DNA from 2 places in the Telluria sp. LT1R51-2 genome. Region 2 is predicted to be linked to the other one. Evidence: predicted binding sites of a transcription regulator. Region 2 holds the regulator's gene; the other holds the start of a gene.

Region 1 (10,460 bases), on a different contig from region 2:
GCCCGCGCCCTCGGTATGGAAGGTGTGGATCGTGCGGCCCTTGAACGCCGCCACGGTCGACTCCAGAAAGCCCGCCTCGTTGAGCGTGTCGGAGTGCAGCGCCACCTGCACGTCCAGCCGTTCGGCCACCGACAGGCAGTTGTCGATCGCCGCGGGCGTGCTGCCCCAGTCCTCGTGCAGCTTCAGGCCCACGGCGCCGGCATGGACCTGCTCTTCGAGCGGGCCGGGCTGGCTGACATTGCCCTTGCCGAAAAAGCCGAGGTTCATCGGGAAGGCATCGGCCGCCTGCAGCATCGAATGAATGTGCCAGGCGCCCGGCGTGCAGGTTGTCGCCGCGGTGCCGACGGCCGGCCCGGTGCCGCCGCCCAGCATCGTCGTGATGCCCGAGTACAGCGCTTCGTCGATCTGCTGCGGGCAGATGAAATGGATGTGCGTGTCGACGCCGCCGGCCGTGACAATCATGCCTTCCCCGGCGATGATCTCGGTCGCCCCGCCGATGGCCATCGTGACATTCGGCTGGATATCCGGGTTGCCCGCCTTGCCGATGGCGGCAATCAGGCCGTCCTTGATGCCGATGTCGGCCTTGACGATGCCCCAGTGGTCAATGATGACGGCGTTGGTGATGACGGTGTCCATCACGCCCTCGCGCAGGCGCTGCGACTGGCCCATGCCGTCGCGGATCACTTTACCGCCGCCAAACTTGACCTCTTCGCCATAGGTCGCGAAGTCGCGCTCAATCTCGATTATGAGCTCGGTGTCGGCCAGGCGGATGCGGTCGCCCGTGGTCGGACCATACATGTCGGCATAGGCCTGGCGGCTGAGCGTGACCATCATGCATCTCCCGGTGACGCAGGCGTGGGCAGTGGTCCCGACACACGGCCCTGGAAACCATGCACGATGCGCTCGCCCGCCAGGTCGACCAGTTCCACCGTGCGGCGCTGGCCCGGCTCAAAGCGCACAGCGGTGCCGGCAGCGATATTCAGCCGCATGCCGAGCGTGCTGTCCCGCTCGAACTGCAGCGCCGGATTGACTTCATAAAAGTGGTAGTGCGAGCCGACCTGCACTGGCCGGTCGCCCGCATTGGCCACGACCACAGTCAGCGTGCGCCGACCGACGTTGAGTTCGATATCGCCGTCGTCGAGAAAGTATTCGCCTGGGATCACGCTGGGCTCCTGCTAGGGAATCGGATGGTGGACGGTCACGAGCTTGGTCCCGTCCGGGAACGTGGCCTCAACCTGGATATCGGGGATCATCTCGGGCACGCCCTCCATCACGTCGCCGCGCGCGAGGATCGTCGTGCCTTCGCTCATCAGCTCGGCCACGCTGCGGCCGTCGCGCGCCCCTTCCATGATGGCGGCCGTGATCAGGGCCACGGCTTCCGGATAATTCAGCTTGAGACCCCGCGCACGCCGGCGTTCGGCCAGCAGCGCGGCAGTAAAGATCAGCAGCTTGTCTTTTTCGCGGGGCGTCAGGTCCATGGCGATTCCGTTCTAAGTTAGCCAGATGCGCGGCGCGCATGCCGGACGGTCAAGCAGATGGGGCCGCAGCAACGCCCACACCTGCGCCATGACGGCGCGCGCCGCTTCGCCGTCGTCGCCCAGATAACGCGCGACGAACACCGACTTCACCTGGCTCGACGCCAGTTGCGGGTCGAGCGCGCGCACGCGCGCCTGCAGCGCGGCGGGCACGGGCCGGCCGACGGCAAGCAAGGTCGCGCACACCGCATGGCCGCGCATGCCGAGGGGGCTGGCGATGCCGTCGGGGGTCAGGATGCCCTGCTCCCACCATAGCAGGCGGCCGTCCTGGCGAATCCGCGTGCGCTGGCGGATCCGTCCGCGCGTAAACGCTTCGCCGGCGGCCACGCGGCCAAAGCACAGCACTTCGCTGCCAATGTAGACGCTGCCGGCGGCGAGATCGACGTCGTGGTCAAGGTCGACGCTGGCCGCGTCATAGAAGATGGTTTCCTGCGGCAGCCATTCGATGGCGGCGCCCGCAGCAATGCGCAGGCGCACCGCCTGCTGCGACACGCGGCCGTTGGCGCGGTACCACTTGGCCGCGCCGGGGCTGGTAGCGAGCACGCTGCAAGCAGGGCCGGCGTCGACGTCGATCTCGAGCCGGTCGCCCCCGACCACGCCACCCGGCGGGTGCACGACGATTACGTGGCAGGCGCCAGGGCCTTCGGGATACAGCGCCTTCTGGACCCGCAGCGGCCCGCGGTGCGTGCGGCGCACGAGGCGCGTCGTGGCGCCATCGCGCACGAAGCCCAGCGCCAGACTGGCTTGCCAGGCGGGAAAGATGGTGGGTGCATCGGTGGAGGTGCAATCGCGCATGCTTGATGAAACAGCACGATGCGTGCCAGCGTCCTTACGTGGCGTGGGACGTCTGCTTTGCACGCGACGCGCACCGCGAAGGTGCGCGCTGCACCCGAACGCATCAGGACATCGCCAGCTCGATGCAGTTGCGGCCGGCCCGCTTGGCGCGCGCCAATGCGGCATGGGTACGCACCGCCATCGAGTCGCCGCTCTCGCTCTCGCCCAGCTGGGCCACCCCGAGGCTGATCGTCACGTGGTCGCATCCCGGTATTTCCACCTGTTCGATGGCCGCGCGCAGCTTCTCGGCCATCTTCAGCGCGTCAATCGCGCTCGTGTGCGACGCGATCACCTGGAATTCCTCGCCGCCCGAGCGCACCAGCACGTCGCTCGCACGCAGCAGCGCGCGCGCCGTATCGGCCACCGTGCGCAGCACCAGGTCGCCCACCGGGTGGCCGAAGGTATCGTTGACATGGCTGAAGCGGTCGATATCGAAAGCGATCAGCGCGAGCGGCAGCCGGTAGCGGCGTGCGCGCTTGATCTCTTGCTCCAGCAAGGCTTCGCCATGGCGCCGGTTGGCCAGATCGGTCAGGGCATCGGTCGAAGCCAGGTGCGTGACGCGTGCCAGCAGCGCCTCGTTTTCGCGCGTGACCTCGGCCATGCGCAGGCCATGGGCGGCCAGGCCGGCCAGGTCGTCCAGCGCCTGCAACTGCGCCAGCGAGAACGGCCGCGTATCGCCAAACAGCAGGCACAGGGAGCCCATTGGCCCACCCGGCCCCTGCCCCGGGATCGGCACACCGACCACCATGCGCGTGCCAACCGCTTCCAGGCGCGCGGCGAGCGCCGGGTCGCCAAGCGTGTCGAGCGCATCGACCAGCGTCAACTCGCCTGTCGTCGCCGCCAGCAGCCCCGGGAACGCATGGCGCAGCGGCGCGTGCAGCAACTTGCCCTCGTCCCCGAGAAGCGCCGCCAGGCGCAGGCCATCGGCGCCCTGCTCGGCCTCGAGGTGCAGAGCGCCATCGCGATGCTGGAACAGCGCCGCATGCACGACGCCCGGCCAGCCCGTCAGCGCGGCGCACAGGTGCGTGGCAAAGCGCGCGCTGTCGTCGGCGTCGCTCAACGCCTGCTGGCAGGCGGTACGCAGCGCGAGCAGCGTGCGCAGTTCGGCTTCGGCCGGTGTGGGCGCGCCTGGCGTTGCGACGGGAAAGCCGGTGCGCATGCGCGCAGCCAGCAGCGCGCGCGTTTGCTGCGCGCGCAGCGGACCGATCGCGTAGTCGAGCGGGCCAAACGCCATCAGCGCCGGCAGCCAGCGCGCATTCGTAAACGGGCACAGCACCAGCACCGGCGCACCGGCGCGCGCGCCGATCAGGGCGCCCAGCGCCGGCAAGTCGACGCCCTGATCGCAGCGCTCCAGGTCCAGCACGAGCAGGTCGGCAGGTTCGCGTGCCAGCAGGCCGCGCGCCTGCTCGGCGCCGGCGGCCACGCGCAGGTTGGCAAACATGCCGTCGCAGCAGTGCTGGAAGTCGGCGCGGCGCTGGCCGACGGGATTGACGAAGACGCAGGTAAAGTCATCACGCGCGCCGTCTTCTTGATGCATGTTCATTCTCCAGATTGAGTCCAGCCGCACCGTTCCGGTATGGCTGCATGGCAAGTTTGCCATAAGCTGGCGTGTCAAGCATAGCAATTGTCACCCCTGTGTGTGGGAGCGCACCGTCGTGCCACGGTGTGGGCCGAATACTCTTGCGAACGAACGCACACTCACGGGAGAAACACCATGGCACACCAAGACGACGTGGCAGCAAAGCAGCGCGCTATCCAGCAAGAGCAGGACGCGCGCGACGCCAAAAAGAACGACTCCGAGAGCAAGGAAGCCGTCCAGACCGGGGTCGACCAGCCGGCGCCGCCGATGCCGGCGCAGCACCTGGCCAAGCCGGGCCTGGAAGCCGATATGGAAAGCAAGCCGAAGTTCATGGCCGAAGGCTACAAGGGCAGCGGCAAGCTGGACGGCATGGCCGCCATCGTCACCGGTGCCGATTCGGGCATCGGCCGCGCAGTCGCAGTGCTGTTCGCACGCGAAGGCGCCGATGTCGCCGTCATGTATCTGAACGAAGACGTCGATGCGGCAGAAACCAAGCGCTGCATCGAGGCCGAAGGCCGTCGCTGCATCACGATCGCGGGCGACGTCAAGGATCCGGCATTCTGCAACGACGCCGTGCAGCAGGTCGTCAAAGAGTTTGGCCGACTGGATGTTCTGGTCAATAACGCCGCATTCCAGGAACACGCCGATTCGATTCTCGACATCACCGAGGAGCGGTTCGAGGAGACCTTCCGCACCAATATTTTCGGCTACTTCCACATGGCCAAGGCGGTCGTACCGCACCTCAAGCGCGGCGCGTCGATCATCAATACGGGCTCGGTCACCGGCCTGAAAGGCTCGTCCAAGCTGATCGACTATTCGTCGACCAAGGGCGCGATCCACGCGTTCACGATGTCGCTGGCCGGCAGCCTGCTCGACCAGGGCATCCGCGTGAACGCGGTCGCGCCAGGCCCTGTCTGGACGCCGCTCAACCCGGCCGACAAGGGCCCGGACGACATCACCGAGTTCGGCGCCAGCACCGACTACCGGCGCCCGGCCCAGCCTGAAGAACTCTCGCCCGCCTACGTGTTCCTGGCCTCGCCCGTGTGCTCGGGCTACATCACGGGCATCGTGTTGCCGGTGACAGGCGTCGTCGGCGAATAACAGACCCACAGCGAGGAGCAGGCAATGGCACGCAGCATGTGGAAGGGCGCGATCAGTTTCGGACTGGTCCACATTCCGGTCGATATGTACCCCGCGGTCGAGACCAAGGGACTCGACCTGACGATGCTCGACCGGCGCGATTTTTCGCCGGTCGGGTTTAAACGCTACAACAAGGGCAATGGCAAGGAAGTCGTGTGGGACGACATCGTCAAGGGCTACGAGTACGAGGACGGCGAATACGTCGTACTGTCGGACGAAGACCTGCGCCGGGCCAACCCGGAAGCGACGCAGACGATCGATATCCAGGCCTTCGTCGACGCCGGCGATGTGCCGCTGATCTACTACGACCAGCCCTATTACCTGGCACCCGGCAAGGGCGGCGCGAAAGTCTATGCGCTGCTGCGCGAGACGCTGCGCGAAGCGGGCAAGATCGGGATCGCGCACGTGGTCATCCGCGTCAAGCAGCATCTGGCAGCGCTGATCTGCGTGGGCGACACGATCGTGCTCAATACGCTGCGCTACCCGGACGAGATGCGCGACGCGGGCGAACTCAAGATCCCGTCGCCTAATTCAAAAACGGCGTCCGTCACCGTCAAGGAACTCAAGATGGCAATGGCGCTGGTCGAGGGCATGAGCGAAGACTGGGCACCGGCGCAGTACCACGACAGCTACCGCGAAGACGTGCTGGCCCTGGTCAAGAAAAAGATCAAGGCAAAGCAGACCAAGACCATTACGCAGCCCGAGCCGGAAAAAGAAAAGCGCGCCACCGGCAAGGTCATCGACCTGGTCGCGTTGCTTCAGGCCAGTCTTGGCAAGAAGCCGGCCAAGGCGGCGTTGGCCGCCCTTGACGACGATGACGATGACGACGATCCGCCGCCACGCAAGTCGCGCAAACCCGCCGACGACGAGGACAGCGAGGATGACCAGCCGCCGCCACGTTCGCGCAAGGCGACGGCGACGTCAGGGGCCCGTGCCACTGCTACCAGGAAAGTGGCCAAACCGGCAGCCAAGCCAGCAGCGAAGAAAGCGGCGGCCAAGTCAGTTACCAAGGCGCCTGCGCGCAAGAAGGCGGCGTGAGGATGGACGGATTCATCGACTTTCTCCAATGGCCTGCGATGGCCGTCAGCCTGATTGCCGCCTACCTGGTCGGCGCCAAGCGCGCCGAGCGCCGCATCCTGGGCTTCTGGACCTTCATCTTCAGCAATGTGCTGTGGATCGTCTGGGGCCTGCACGACGAAGCGTGGGCGCTCATCGCGCTGCAGGTCGCGCTGCTGGCCATGAACGTGCGCGGTATCTTCCGGAACGAAGCCTAGCGCACCGCGCCCGCCCTCACCCTCAGGGCACGAACCCGAGCTGCTTCATCGCTTTGGTCAGTGTCCTGGCCGCCGTGGCATAGTCCTGCCACGGCGTATTGCCGACATCCAGCCGCTCGTGCACATTGGCGACCGTCCACTGGTCGCTCGACGTCAGCGTGTCCAGCTCATCCCAGCCCAGCGGCACCGAAATCCCCAGCCCCGGACGCGAGCGCGCCGACCATGCGGCCACCGTCGTCGCCCCCTGCCCGTTGCGCAGGTAATCAATGAAGATTTTACCGACGCGGTTTTTCGGCCCGCTCTTGAAGGCAAAGCGCTCCGGCAGCGTTTGCGCCATGTGGTGCACGATCGCCTGCGAGAAGCGCTTGACCGTGTCCCAGTCATGGTTGCCCTTGATCGGCACCACCACGTGCAGGCCCTTGCCGCCGCTGGTTTTCAGGAACGCCGGCAAACCCAGTTCGTCCAGGAAGGCGTGCATCAGCTGCGCTGCTTCCTGCATCTCGGGCCACTTGATGCCGTCGCCCGGATCGAGGTCGAACACCATCCGGTTCGGCTTCTGGTAACTGCCCTTGAACGCATTCTGGGTATGGATCTCCACCACGTTCCACTGCGCCGACGACAGGATGCCCAGCGGCGTGGCCAATTCGAGCATCGGCGGGTGCTCCGTGTCGAGCGCCTGGTCCAGGTCGCGCAGGCCGGGCATCTTGCGCACGTCGACGTGCTTCTGGAAAAACAGCTCGCCGCCGACGCCCTCGGGCGCGCGCACGAGCGACACCGGGCGGCCTTTCAGGTGTTCCATCATCAAGTCGCCCACCAGGGCGTAATAGCGCACCAGCGCCAGCTTGGTGGCGCCCGATGCCTTGTCGATCACGCGTTCGCCGTTGGTGACCTTGAGCGTCGCGGGCAGCTTGCCCTGCGCGGCCACCGGCTCGTCATCCACGGCAACGTCTTCCACCGGGAGCGCCTGCTCACGGGTGATGTTTTTGGCCGGCTTGTCCTTGCGCAGCCCCTGGAACACCGGATGGCGCACGGCGCCGCCGCTGGTCCAGTCCGAAAAACTCACCTCGGCCACCAGCACCGGCTTGACCCAGTGATGCGCGCGCCCCGGCACGGCGCGCGGCGGGAACGGGCTCGTGTCGGTGCGCAGCGCCTCGAGTTGTTCGGCGATGCTGGTCAGGGTGGCGTGGTTGAAGCCCGAGCCGACGTTGCCGGCGTAGCGCAGCACACCGTCTTCGTCATGGACCCCGAGCAGCAGCGCACCGATGCCGGTGCGCGCGCCTTTCGGGTCGGTGAAGCCGCCGATGACGAATTCCTGGCGCCGGCCGCATTTGAGCTTGATCCAGTCGGGCGAGCGGCGCGAGACGTAACGGGCGTCGCGCCGTTTGCCGATCACGCCTTCGAGGCCGATCTTGCAGGCCGCGACGATCAGTTCATCCGGTTTGGCGCCGAACTCGGCGGAAAACCGCACCTTGTCGGATCCGGCGTTCTCGAGCACCTGTTCGAGCACCGTGCGGCGGTCGACCAGCGGCATCTCGCGCAGGTCGTGGCCGTCGAAGTACGGGATATCAAACAGGAAGTAATCGATGTCAACGGCGCCGTTGCCGTCGAACGCCGCCTGCAGCAGGCCGAAATCGGGTTTGCCATCATCGTCGTGCACGACGATTTCGCCGTCGTACCAGCCGTCGGGCAGCGCCATGCGTTCCAGCTCTTCCTTCAACGGCGTCAGTTTGTCGGTCCAGTCATTCGCGTTGCGCGTGATGAGGCGCACGGCACCGTCCTCGATGCGTGCGAGCATCCGGTAGCCGTCGAACTTGACTTCGAACAGCCAGTTTTCAGGGTCGGGGGGCGGTGCGTCGACGAGCGTGGCCAGCTCAGGGGCGAATTTCGCCGGCAGTGGCGCCCTGGCGTCATCGGCCTTGGTGCGTTTTGCCGGCGCCTTGTTTGCTGCCGCTTTTTTGGCGGGTGCTTTTTTGGCTGTGGCTTTCTTCGCTGGCCCCGCCTTTGCTTCTTCGCGCAACGCTTCGACCTTTTGCGCGACCCGCTTCGGCATCGGCAATGCCTTCACGCTGTCGGGCAGTTCGTCGACCAGCGAGAATTCGGCGGCCGGGCGTGCGTAATCGTCCTTCTCCTTGATCAGCAACCATGGCGGCTGTTTTTCGCCACGGCCCTTCATCCGTACCAGGGTCCAACGGCCGTGCATCTTGTGACCGTGCAGCGCGAACTTGATGCTGCCCTTGGCAAAGCCCGCGCGCGGGTCTTCCAGCGGCTCCCAGGTGCCCTTGTCCCAGATGATCACCTTGCCGGCGCCGTACTGCTTGGCCGGAATCGTGCCTTCAAAATCCGAGTACGAGATCGGATGGTCTTCGACCTCCACGGCCATGCGCTTGTCGTGCGTGTCGTAGCTGGGGCCTTTCGGCACGGCCCAGCTTTTCATCGTGCCGTCGAGCTCGAGCCGGAAATCGTAGTGCAGGCGGCTGGCCCAGTGCTTCTGGATCACGAAGGTCAGCACGTCCTGCCCCGCCTCTCCGCCCTCGGCCGGCTCGGACGTGATATCGAAATTGCGTTTGGCTTTGTAGGCTTTGAGCGCGTCCGTCATGGCAACCCCAGGGGAAATTCGATGGTGCCAGCGTAGCCCGGTGACGCGCTGCAGACTGTACGGCAACTCACGCTGGCAGGGGCTGCTATGATCACCGCAAGCCGCCAACCGCGAAAGGACCCCATGCAGCGAATCGTTTTTCTCGACCGTGACAGCCTGCGCGCGAATGTCCGCGTGCCCGCCTTCGAACACACATGGCACGACCATGCCGCCACCGCCGTCGAGGACGTCGTGGCGCGCCTGGCCGGCGCCACCGTCGCCATCACCAACAAGGTGCCGTTGCGGGCTGACGCCATTGCCCGCCTGCCCGACCTGAAGATGGTCGCCGTCGCCGCGACCGGCACCGACAATGTCGACCTGGCAGCCTGCCACGCAGCCGGCATCGTGGTGGCAAATATCCGCAATTATTCGCTGGTGTCGGTGCCCGAGCACTGCTTCACGCTGATCCTGGCGCTGCGCCGCAACCTGCGCGCCTACGCCGCCGACGTCGAGGCAGGCAAGTGGGAAACTTCGAGCCGTTTCTGCCTGCTCGACCACCCGATCGGCGATCTGGCCGGCACGCGCCTGGGCATCGTCGGCTACGGCGCGCTGGGCCGGCAAGTGGCCAGCATCGCACGCGCCTTCGGCATGGACGTCGTCGCCACCTCGCGCTCGCCGATCACGGATGCGAACGTCACGGAACTGCCGCTGGACGAATTGCTGGCCACGTCGCAGGTCGTGAGCCTGCACTTGCCGCTCTCTGACGCCACGCGCCACATGATCGGCGCGCGCGAACTCGGTCTGATGCAGCCTGGCGCGCTGTTGATCAACACGGCGCGCGGTGGCCTGGTCGACGAGGCCGCGCTGGCCAATGTGCTGATGGAAGGCCGGATCGCCGCCGGCTTCGATGTCCTGAGCGAAGAGCCGCCCGGCTCGAACAATCCGCTACTGCGCCTGCGCCTGCCGCACTTCCTGCTCACGCCGCACATCGCGTGGGCCAGCTTCGGTGCAATGCAAACGCTGGCCGACATGCTGGTCGATAACATCGAAGCGTGGCACGCCGGCACGCCGACCAACGTCGTCTAGGGTGCAGCGCCGACCGTGGGCGCCAGGGCCTCGGGCGCCTTCTGCGGCAGTTCGAGCAAAAAGGCGGTGCCGGCGTCCGGCTGGCTCACGACGCGGATCGTCCCGCCCATCAGCGTGGTGACGATGTTGTAGACGATGTTCAGTCCCAGGCCGGTGCCGCCCTGGCCCATGCGCGTCGTGAAGAACGGATCGAAGATGCGGCCCAGGTGGGCCGGGTCGATGCCGCGGCCGTCGTCGCGGAACGTGAGCGCGACGCGGCCATCGGTTTCCAGCGCCGTCAGCGTCATGACGCCGCCCGGACCGTCGAACGCATGCAGCATCGCGTTGTTGACGAAGTTGATGATCACCTGGCCCAGCGGGCCAGGGAAGCCGTCCATCGCAATCCCGGGCGGCACGTCGATGTCAAACCGGTGTCCGCTCAGGCGCACGGTATTCAT
Region 2 (10,460 bases):
TGCGCAGCGTGGCGCTGGTGCCCCTGATGCGCAACAAGCGCCTGATCGGCAGCCTGAATCTGGGCAGCGCGGACCCGGGCCGGTTCACGCCGGCACTGGGCACCGACTTCGTCGAGCACATGGGCTCGATCATCGCGATCTGCCTCGAGAACGTGATCAGTAACGAGATGCTCAAGTACATCGGCCTGACCGATTCGCTCACCGGCGCCTACAACCGGCGCTACATGGACCGGCGCCTGGCCGAAGAAATCGCGCGTGCGCGGCGCCAGGGCTACCGCCTGTCCTGCATGTACATCGACATCGACCACTTCAAGCGCGTCAACGACACGGTCGGCCACCAGGGCGGCGACGACGTGCTGCGCGAGGTGTGCGCCCGCATCAAGGCCGAATTGCGGATGTCCGATACGCTGTGCCGCTTCGGCGGCGAGGAATTCGTCGTGGTGCTGATCGACGCCGACCTGGAAAACGCCAGCATCGTCGCCAACCGCATCCGCACGAGCGTGGCCGGCTTGCCGGTGGACCTGAGCACGGGCGAGCAGGTGAGCGTGACGGTGTCGATCGGCGTGGCGGCGCTGACCGATTTCGAGCGCGATCACGCCATCGAAGGCGTCGCGCAGGAGCTGATCGCGTCGGCCGACGCGGCGCTGTACCAGGCCAAGGCTGCGGGCCGCAATCAGGTCGTCAGGTTCGCGTGATGGTTACAGCAGCCGCTCTTCGGCGCGGCTGACCGCCTCGCTGTCCCCGCGCAGCACCACGACGTCGCCCGATGCCAGCAGCACGTCCGGACCGGGCGCCAGATCCTTGCCGCCACGCCGCAAGGCCGTGACCTCCACCGCCACATCCTGCAGCCGTAACGCGCCCAGCGACACGCCGATCGCGCCGGCCTGCGCGTGCAGGCGCACCGAATGCAGCTTCACCTGGCCATGTTCGAGATCCGCACCGCTGTCGTCCGTGCCGTGGAAGTAGCCGCGCAGCGTGGCGTAGCGGCCCTTGCGCGCGTCCTGCACCCGGTGCACCACGCGGCGCAGCGGCACGCCGAGCGTCACCAGCGCGTGCGAGGCGAGCATCAGGCTGCTCTCCAGGGCTTCCGGCACCACCTCGGTCGCGCCGGCTGCCTTGAGCACGTCCATGTCGCCATCGTCGTGGCTGCGCACGATCACGGGCAGGGCGGGCGCCAGTTCGTGCACCAGGTGCAGCACCTTGAGTGCCTGGCGCGTGTCGGCGAACGTGATCACCAGCGCGCTTGCGCGGTGTACGCCGGCCGCGATCAGGCTTTCGCGGCGCGCCGCATCGCCGTACGACACCGACGCGCCGGCCGCCTGCGCCTTCTGCACCCGCTCCGGATCCAGGTCAAGGGCATACCACGGCAAGGTCTCTTCTTTGAGCAGCGTGGCCAGGCTTTGGCCACTGCGCCCGAAACCGGCGATGATCACGTGCTTCTGGGTGGTCATGGTGCGCGTGGCCAGCTGCGTCAGTTGCAGCGACTGCATCATCCATTCATTGGCCGCGACCTTCATCACGATCCGGTCCATGTAGCCGATGATGAAGGGCGCGAGCAGCATTGACAGCACCATCGAGGCCAGCACCAGCTGCATCACGAACGGATCGATCAGCTTCGAGCCGGATGCATGGCTGAGCAGCACGAAGCTGAATTCGCCCGCCTGCGCCAGCGCGAGACCGGTGCGCAGCGCGGTGCCCAGTGGCGCGCCGAATGCGCGCGCCATCAGCACGATCAGGCCGGCCTTGAGCAGCACCACGAGCCCCAGCAGCAGCGTGACCTGCCACCAGTACTGGCTCACCAGGCGCAGGTCGAGCAGCATGCCGATCGTGATGAAGAACAGGCCAAGCAGCACGTCGCGAAACGGCTTGATGTCTTCTTCCACCTGGTGCTTGTAGGGCGTTTCGGAAATCAGCATGCCGGCGACGAAAGCGCCCAGCGCCAGCGACAGGCCGGCCTGCTCGGTGATCCAGGCGGACCCCAGTGTCACGAGCAGCAGGTTAAGCATGAACAGCTCTTGCGAGCGGCGCTTGGCCACGATCGTGAACCAGCGACCCATCAGCTTCTGGCCAAAGAACAGCAGCAGCGCCAGCACCAGCCCGGCCTTGAGCGCGGCCAGTCCCAGCGTGATGGCCATGTCTTCCGGATCGCGCGCCAGCGCCGGGATCATGATCAACAGCGGCACCACCGCCAGATCCTGGAACAACAGGATGCCGATGATGCGCCGCCCGTGTTCGCTCTCGAGTTCGAGGCGCTCGGTAAGCAGCTTGACGACGATCGCCGTGGACGACATGGCCAGCGCGCCGCCCAGCGCGAATGCGGCCTGCCAGGCCAGCGTCAGGTGCGGCATCAGGTACGCCGCCAGCAGGCCGATGCCCATGGCCGCAGCGACGGTCGTCACGACCTGGCCGAGCCCCAGCCCGAACACGATGCGCCGCATCGAGCGCAGCTGGCCGAGCGAGAATTCGAGCCCGATCGAGAACATCAAAAAGACGATGCCGAATTCGCCCAGCGCGTGGGTGGTGGGGCTGTCTTCGGCCAGGGCCAGGGCGTGGGGGCCGATCAGGACGCCGACGGCCAGGTAGCCGAGCATCGGCGGCAGCTGCAGGGTACGAAAGGCGACCACGCCGAGGACGGCGCAGCCAAGCAGCAACAGGGTGAGTTCGAGACCAGAATGCATGGGGTGAAGCGGGTGACGGTTGGGGTGGCGAGGCGTACTTGTCATCGAATGTTACGACTGGCAAGTTTTTTGCTTTCGCAATTCGTTTATACTTCTGGAATGAGTGTAACTGATGACCAAATAATGCTGAAAAGTTTTGACGAAACCCTGGCGCAGCGCGTGCTGGAACTGGGTCGCCAGACGCTTGCGATCGAGGCCGACGCCATCGTGGCGCTGCACGCGCGCCTGGGCGACGACAGCAGCTTCGTCGACGCCGCGCAGCTGATCTACGCCGGCACCGGCCGCGTGGTTGTCTCGGGCATGGGCAAGTCGGGGCACATCGGCCGCAAGATCGCCGCCACGCTGTCGTCCACCGGTACGCCGGCGTTCTTCATGCACCCGGGCGAAGCCGCGCACGGCGACCTTGGCATGGTGACCGCGAATGACATTCTGATCGCCATTTCCAATTCGGGCGAATCGTCCGAACTGCTCGACATCCTGCCGGCCGTGAAGCGCCTGGGCGCGCGCGTGATCGCCATGACCGGCAAGCCGGCTTCGCGGCTGGCCAAGCTGGCCGACGTCCACCTGAATATCGCGGTGGCGAAAGAAGCCTGCACGCTCAACCTGGCGCCAACCACCAGCACCACCGTCACGCTGGCCATGGGCGATGCGCTGGCCGTGGCGCTGCTCGACGTGCGGGGTTTCCGCGAGCAGGATTTCGCGCTGTCGCATCCGGGCGGCGCGCTGGGCCGGCGCCTGCTCACGCATGTGCGCGACGTCATGCGCACCGGCGATGCCATCCCGTCGGTGGGCCTGGATGTCCCGCTGGTCAAGGCACTGCTCGAGATCAGCCAGAAGGGCATGGGCATGACCGCCGTGGTCGATTCCGATGGCCGGCCGCTGGGTGTGTTCACCGACGGCGACTTGCGCCGCGTGATCGAGCGCATGCACGATTTTTCGAACGTGCTGATTCGCGACGTCATGCACGCCAATCCGCGCAGCGTACGTCCCGAGCAGCTGGCCGTCGACGCGGTCGCCGTGATGGAAGAATTCCGCATCAACCAGATGCTCGTGATCGATGAGGCGGGCCAGCTGGTCGGCGCGCTGCACATCCACGACCTGACCCGCGCAAAGGTGATTTGATGACTATTCCCGTATTGGCCCACATCGAGCGCGCCGCGCGCATCAAGGTCATGATCTTCGACGTCGACGGCGTGCTTACCGACGGCAGCCTGACCTACGGCCCCGATGGCGAAGTGACCAAGACCTTCAATGTGCTCGACGGCCTGGGCATCCAGATGCTGAATAAATCCGGCGTGCAGACCGCGATCATCAGTGCGCGCCTGTCGCCGATCGTCGTCCGGCGCGCCGCCGACCTGGGCATCTCGCATGTCTACCAGGGCAACCACGACAAGCGCATCGGCTTTGCCAATCTGCTCGAGGCCACCGGCTTTACCGCCGACCAATGCGGCTACATCGGCGACGACGTGATCGACCTGCCGCTGTTCGCGCGCGTCGGTTTTGCCGTCGCCGTGCCCTCAGGTCATCCGGACGTGCAGCACCGCGCGCATTACGTGACCAAGAACGGTGGCGGGCGTGGCGCGGTGCGCGAGATCTGCGACCTCGTCATGCGCGCGCAGGGCACCTACGACCAGGCGCTCGCGCCGTATTTCGCCTGAGCGCCATGGCCACACTCGCCTCCAACAAACGCACCTCGCATCGCTGGAACTTGCTGGCGATGATCGTGATCGGCGTGTTCTTCGCCTTCGGCAGCTTCTGGCTGCTGCAGCTGATGCAGGGGACTAACATCGATGCGCAACTGGGCGGCCCGCCCGACGAGCCGGATTACATCGTCGAGAACTTCTCGTTCGTGCGGATGACGCCCAACGGCCAGCCGAGCTACGTGGTGTCGGGCAAGCGCCTGGCCCACATCCCGCAAGGCGACGTGTCGAATGTCGACCAGCCCCTCATGCGCGGCGTCGAACCGGGCCGTCCACCGATGACGGTGGTGGCCAAGAGCGCGCGCATCTTCCACGAAGAGCACCGCGTCGAACTGTTCGGCGACGTCGATCTGCAGCGCCCGAAGACGCCCGCCAGCGAAGCGCTGCGCGTGCGCACGTCGGCCATGACCGTATTGCCCGACGAAGAAATCGTCAAGACCGACCAGCCGATCGACATGGAGCTTGGCGCGTCCAGCCTCAAGGCCGTCGGCCTGGTGGCCAACAATGCGACCATGCAGATGAAATTGTCCGGCCGCGGCCGTATCGTCTATCCGCCACGCCAGCGCTGAAGGCCACCAGCCATGCGCGCGTGTTAACCCAGGACCAGCACCATCATGAAAAAACTTTTTGCTGCCGCTTTCTTGTCACTCCTTTCCTTGAGCGCGATGGCCGAAAAGGCCGACTCGCTCAAGCAGGCGGCTCTCGAATACGATAACGGCGACCTCGATGGCGTCGCAGGCGTGCGCACCTTTACCGGCAACGTGATCCTGACCCGCGGCACGCTGCTGGTCAAGGCCGAACGCGCGGTGGTCAGGGATACGCCCGAAGGCTACATGAGCGTGACGCTCACCGCGGCCAACGGCAAGCCTGCCACGTTCCGCCAGAAGCGCGACGGCGGCCCGAACCTGTGGGTCGAGGGCCAGGCCGAACGCATCGAATACGATGAGCGTACGGAGCTGGTGCGCTTGTACTCGAACGCCATCGTCAAGGAACTCGAAAACGACCGGATGACCAACCAGATGACCGGCCCGTTCATTTCGTACGACAACCGCAAGGAAGTCGTCGCCGTGCGCAATGACGTCAGTGGCGAGAGCAAGGTTGGCGGCGGGCGCGGTACGCTGATCCTGGCGCCCAAGCGCACGCCGGCCGGAGGCACGCAATGACGGCCTTGAACGATCGCAGCACGCTGGTCGTCAAGGGCCTGCAGAAAAGCTATGGCAAGCGCCTGGTCGTGCGTGACGTGTCGCTGGATGTCGAATGCGGCGAGGTGGTGGGTTTGCTGGGCCCGAACGGCGCCGGCAAGACCACCTCGTTCTACATGATCGTGGGCCTGGTGCCGTCGGATGCCGGCTCGATCAGCATCAACGGCACCGACATCACCAGGATGCCGATCCATCGCCGCGCGGTGCTCGGCCTGTCGTACCTGCCGCAGGAAGCGTCGGTGTTTCGCAAGCTGACGGTGGAAGAAAACATCCGCGCCGTGCTCGAACTGCAGAAGGTCGACGGCAAGTCGCTGACCAAGGCGCAGATCGGCGAGCGGCTCGACAACCTGCTGGCCGATCTGCAGATCGAAAAGCTGCGCGAGAACCCGGCGCTGTCGCTGTCGGGCGGCGAGCGACGCCGCGTGGAGATCGCACGCGCACTGGCCACCAATCCTCGCTTCGTGCTGCTCGATGAACCCTTTGCCGGTGTCGACCCGATCGCCGTGATCGAGATCCAGCGCATCGTGCGCTTCCTCAAGGAGCGCAAGATCGGCGTCCTGATCACCGACCACAATGTGCGCGAGACGCTCGGTATCTGCGACCGCGCCTACATCATCAATCAGGGCGCGGTGCTCGCATCCGGCCGACCCGACGATATCATCGCCGACGAGTCGGTGCGCCGCGTGTACCTTGGTGAACATTTCCGCATGTAAGCCATACTCAATTGATGAAACAGTCCCTTCAGCTCCGCACTTCGCAGCACCTGGCGCTCACGCCACAGCTGCAGCAATCGATCCGGTTGCTGCAGCTGTCGACGCTCGAACTGCACCAGGAGATCGAGCAGATACTGGGCGATAACCCGCTGCTCGAAAGGCTCGACGACCCGCTCGATCATTCGGTGCGCTTGCTGGCCGATGGCGCCATCAACAATGCGCCGGCACCGGGCGAGGCGCCGCCGGCGCCGGGCCAGCAGGCCGAAGGCGAGGGCAGTGCACCGGCCGAGGGCGAGGGTGCTGAAGGCGGCGCGGTCGATGGCGACCGGCCCGACAACGAGTGGAGCGAAAGCAGCGGCGCGTCGTCCGGGAGTAGCAGCAGCGACGACGAAGACGGCCGCCCGCAGCTGGAGGCATGCGCCATCACGCTGCGCGAACACCTGATGGAACAGGTGCGCGAAACGCTGCTGTCAACCCGTGACCGCGCACTGGCCGAACTGGTGATCGACGCGCTTGACGACAACGGCTACCTGGAAGAACCGCTCGACGACATCCACGCGCGCCTGCCCGAAGAACTCGACGTCGACCTGGACGAACTGCGCTGCGCGCTGGCGATGGTGCAGAGCATGGACCCGGTGGGCGTGGGCGCGCGCAGCGCGGCCGAATGTCTGGCGCTGCAGATCCGGCGCATGCCGGGCGTGCCGATGGTGACGCGCCGCATGGCACTGAAGATCGTCGAAGGCTACCTGACCTGGTTCGCACAGCGCGAATACAGCAAGCTGAAAAAAGCGCTCGATTGCGATGACGAAGACCTGCGCGAAGTGCAGGCCGTGGTCCGCCAGTGCAATCCGCATCCGGGCGCGGCGTTCGCATCGAACGTGTCGGATTACGTGGTGCCGGACGTGATCGTGCGGCGCGCCAAGAACGGCTGGGCGGTCACGCTGAACCAGGACGTCATGCCGCGCCTGCGCGTGAACAGCCTGTACGCCACGATGCTCAAGCAGGGCCGCAGCGAGAGCCAGATGGGTGCGCAGATGCAGGAGGCGAAGTGGCTCATCAAGAACATGCGCCAGCGTTTCGACACGATCCTGCGTGTGGCCGAAGCGATTGTCGAGCGCCAGCGCAACTTTTTCAGCCATGGCGCGGTTGCCATGCGGCCCCTTGTTTTGCGCGAGATAGCTGATACACTAGGTCTGCACGAGAGCACGATCTCTCGTGTCACAACCCAGAAATACATGCTGACCCCGCACGGCATGTTCGAGTTGAAGTATTTCTTCGGTAGCCACGTTGCCACCGAGGCGGGAGGCGAAGCATCCTCAACGGCAATCCGTGCGCTCATCGCACAATTGACAGGAGCAGAAGACCCTAAGAATCCATTATCCGACAGCAAGATCGCGGAAATGCTCGGGGAACAAGGCATGGTCATTGCGCGCAGGACGGTCGCAAAATACCGTGAAGCGCTCAAGATCCCCCCCGTCAGTCTCCGCAAAGCCTTGTAACAACGCCGCTCATACAGTCTGTGCCTTCAGCTCCTGTGTGGTGCAAGCGACGTGACATCTTCAAAGGAGTGTGTATGAACCTCACCATCAGTGGTCACCATCTCGAAGTAACCCCTGCCATCCGTGAATACGTTCAGAATAAGCTGGAACGCATTATTCGCCATTTCGATCAAGTCATAGATACCCACGTCTTCCTGGCCGTCGATAACCTCACCGAAAAAGAAAAAAGGCAAAAAGCTGAAATCAATGTCCAGGTGTCGGGCAAGACCCTGCACGTGGCGAGCGTCGCGCAAGACCTGTATGCCGCGATCGACATGTTGATGGATAAACTGGATCGACAAATTCTGAAGCACAAGCAGATGCTGAAAGACCATAACCGCACAGCGATCAAACGCCTGGACGTCGACGAAGCAGACGTCGCTGCCGCCTGATCGAGCGCAGGTCACCACCGCCAGGGGCGTCTTTTCGGGACGCCCTTTTTGCATCCCGCTGCCGGTAAAATACGTGTTTCCTTTCGATGGATCACGCCATGTCCGAACACGTCCTGACCCGCATCGCCAACCGCACCGGCATCATCACCCTCGACCGTCCCAAGGCGCTCAATTCGCTGTCGCTGGACATGGTGCGCGCACTGACCGCGATTCTGCTCGACTGGCAGCGTGACGCCGCCGTCGATGCGGTCGTGATCACCAGCAGCAGCGAAAAAGCACTGTGCGCGGGCGGCGATATCCGCTTCTTTCACGAGGTCGGCAACGCCTCGCCACAAGGCGGCAGCGCACTGCTCGAAGATTTCTTCACCGAAGAATACGCGCTGAACCACCTGATCCACTTTTATCCGAAACCGTACATCGCGCTGATGGATGGCGTGGTCATGGGCGGCGGCATGGGCATCGCGCAGGGCGGGCCCGATTGCGGCCTGCGCATCGTCACCGAGCGCACCAAGATGGCGATGCCCGAGGTGAATATCGGTTTGTTCCCCGATGTCGGCGGCAGCCATTTTTTGTCGCACGCGCCGGGGCAGTTGGGGATGTTTTTGGGCTTGACCGGCCTGACGATCGGCGCGGCCGACGCACTGTACGTGGGCCTGGCCGACGTGTTCGTGGCAGTCAGCGACCTGGCGGCCTTGCAGGCGCTGATCGAAGCGACGCCGGGCGCGCATCTGCCGGCGGCAATCCGCGCGTTCGCCACGGCGCACGCCGGCGAAAGTGAATTGCAGGCCAATCGCGCGCGCATCGATGCGCACTTCGGTGCGGACTCGGTGGCAGCAATCATGGCGTCGCTCGCGGGGGACGACGCGCCATTCGCGCAGAAGGCATTGAATGCGATGCGTCAGCGTTCGCCGCTGATGATGTGCGTGACGCGCGAGCTGCTGCTGCGCGGCGCGTCGCTCGATGTCGCCGACTGCCTGCGCCTGGAGCGCTCGCTCGTGCGCCGCAACTTCGAGCACGGCGAGGTGCTCGAAGGCGTGCGCGCGCTCGTGATCGACAAGGACAATGCGCCGCAATGGAATCCGCCATCGCTCGACCTCGTAACCGAGGCGATGGTCGCGCGCTTCTTCGCGCCGGTGTGGCCGGCGCATGCGCATCCGCTGCGCCATCTCGCATAAGCTTCTTCATGCATATCCGTTTGCGCGTGACTTTTCGCGCAGGCGGTGCAAACATCGTGGCTTCATGAACCGATGAGGAGCCCCGATGCGCATGACCGCCTTGCTGCTGTCGATGACCTTGTGCGGCAGCGCCGCCGCCCAGGCCTGGCAGCCTGACTTCAATGCGAGCGCATTCAAGGGGCCGGCCTCCGGTGCTGCCAACGAGGTGCTGGTATTGGGGTCGCCCCATCTGTCGCAATTGCCCAAAACCTTCCAGGCCGCCAGCCTGACGCTATTGAACGAGCGCCTGGCCGCATGGAAGCCGCAGGCGATCGCGATCGAGGCGGTATCCGGGCCGCAGTGCGACGTCATGCGACGCTACCCGGTCCGCTACAAGGACTCGATCGATTCCTATTGCCGGGATACTGCACCGGCGCGGCTGGCCACAGGGCTGGATGTCGCAGCGGCGACCGAGGCCGCCGAGGCCTTGCTGGCTGCATGGCCCGCTGCGCCCACACCCGCGCAGCGCCGGCGCCTGGCGGGGTTGTTCCTCGCAGGCGGCGAGGAGGCATCGGCGCTGGTCCAGTGGCTGCGCCTGCCCGAGGCCCAGCGCCGTGCCGGTGATGGTCTGGACGCCGCACTGGTCGGCGTACTCGTGAAGCTGGAAACCAGGCGCGACGAAAGCATCATGATCGGTGCGCGTCTGGCTGTCCGGCTCGGCCTTGAGCGCCTGTACGCGATGGACGACCATACCGCCGACAGCGCGTCTGAAGACCAGAAGGCGTTTGGCAATGCGCTGATGAAAGCGTGGGACAACCCTGCCACGAAGCAGCGCGCGGCGGTGGACAAGGCGCAGGAGGGCTTGCTGGCCAGTGCCGAAGGCGTGCTGGCCTTGTACCGCGCCGACAATGCACCTGGCCAGGGGTCTCTGGTCTACCGCAGTGACTTCGGCGCGGCGCTCAACGAGCCGTCAGCACAGCGCTTCGGCCGCCAGTACGTGGGTTACTGGGAAACGCGCAACCTGCGCATGGCGGCCAATATCCGGGACGTGCTGGGGATGCGGCCCGGTCAGCGCATGCTGGT

The links. The regulator sigma-54, encoded in region 2, starts transcription at its own class of promoters, with help from an activator protein. The targets are predictions, from matches to a motif close to TGGCANGNAANCTGCTTT.
Region 1: the regulator sigma-54 is predicted to act here: its motif matches at 2,341-2,358, upstream of AC56LH_RS06185 (urease accessory protein UreD).

What each region holds. Positions count from the first base shown of each region.
Region 1 is NZ_JCASIM010000001.1:1,368,264-1,378,723, reverse strand. It holds gene ureC (urease subunit alpha) at 1-831, opposite strand, end outside; gene AC56LH_RS06195 (urease subunit beta) at 831-1,163, opposite strand; gene AC56LH_RS06190 (urease subunit gamma) at 1,176-1,478, opposite strand; gene AC56LH_RS06185 (urease accessory protein UreD) at 1,491-2,330, opposite strand; gene AC56LH_RS06180 (GGDEF domain-containing protein) at 2,434-3,906, opposite strand; gene AC56LH_RS06175 (SDR family oxidoreductase) at 4,084-5,049, shown strand; gene ku (non-homologous end joining protein Ku) at 5,074-6,126, shown strand; gene AC56LH_RS06165 (hypothetical protein) at 6,129-6,362, shown strand; gene ligD (DNA ligase D) at 6,385-8,958, opposite strand; gene AC56LH_RS06155 (D-2-hydroxyacid dehydrogenase) at 9,082-10,023, shown strand; gene AC56LH_RS06150 (sensor histidine kinase) at 10,020-10,460, opposite strand, start outside.
Region 2 is NZ_JCASIM010000002.1:225,608-236,067, reverse strand. It holds gene AC56LH_RS19250 (GGDEF domain-containing protein) at 1-695, shown strand, start outside; gene AC56LH_RS19245 (monovalent cation:proton antiporter family protein) at 699-2,678, opposite strand; gene AC56LH_RS19240 (KpsF/GutQ family sugar-phosphate isomerase) at 2,778-3,800, shown strand; gene AC56LH_RS19235 (KdsC family phosphatase) at 3,800-4,336, shown strand; gene lptC (LPS export ABC transporter periplasmic protein LptC) at 4,342-4,947, shown strand; gene lptA (lipopolysaccharide transport periplasmic protein LptA) at 4,993-5,541, shown strand; gene lptB (LPS export ABC transporter ATP-binding protein) at 5,538-6,293, shown strand; gene AC56LH_RS19215 (RNA polymerase factor sigma-54) at 6,308-7,792, shown strand; gene hpf (ribosome hibernation-promoting factor, HPF/YfiA family) at 7,867-8,223, shown strand; gene AC56LH_RS19205 (enoyl-CoA hydratase/isomerase family protein) at 8,322-9,398, shown strand; gene AC56LH_RS19200 (DUF5694 domain-containing protein) at 9,484-10,460, shown strand, end outside.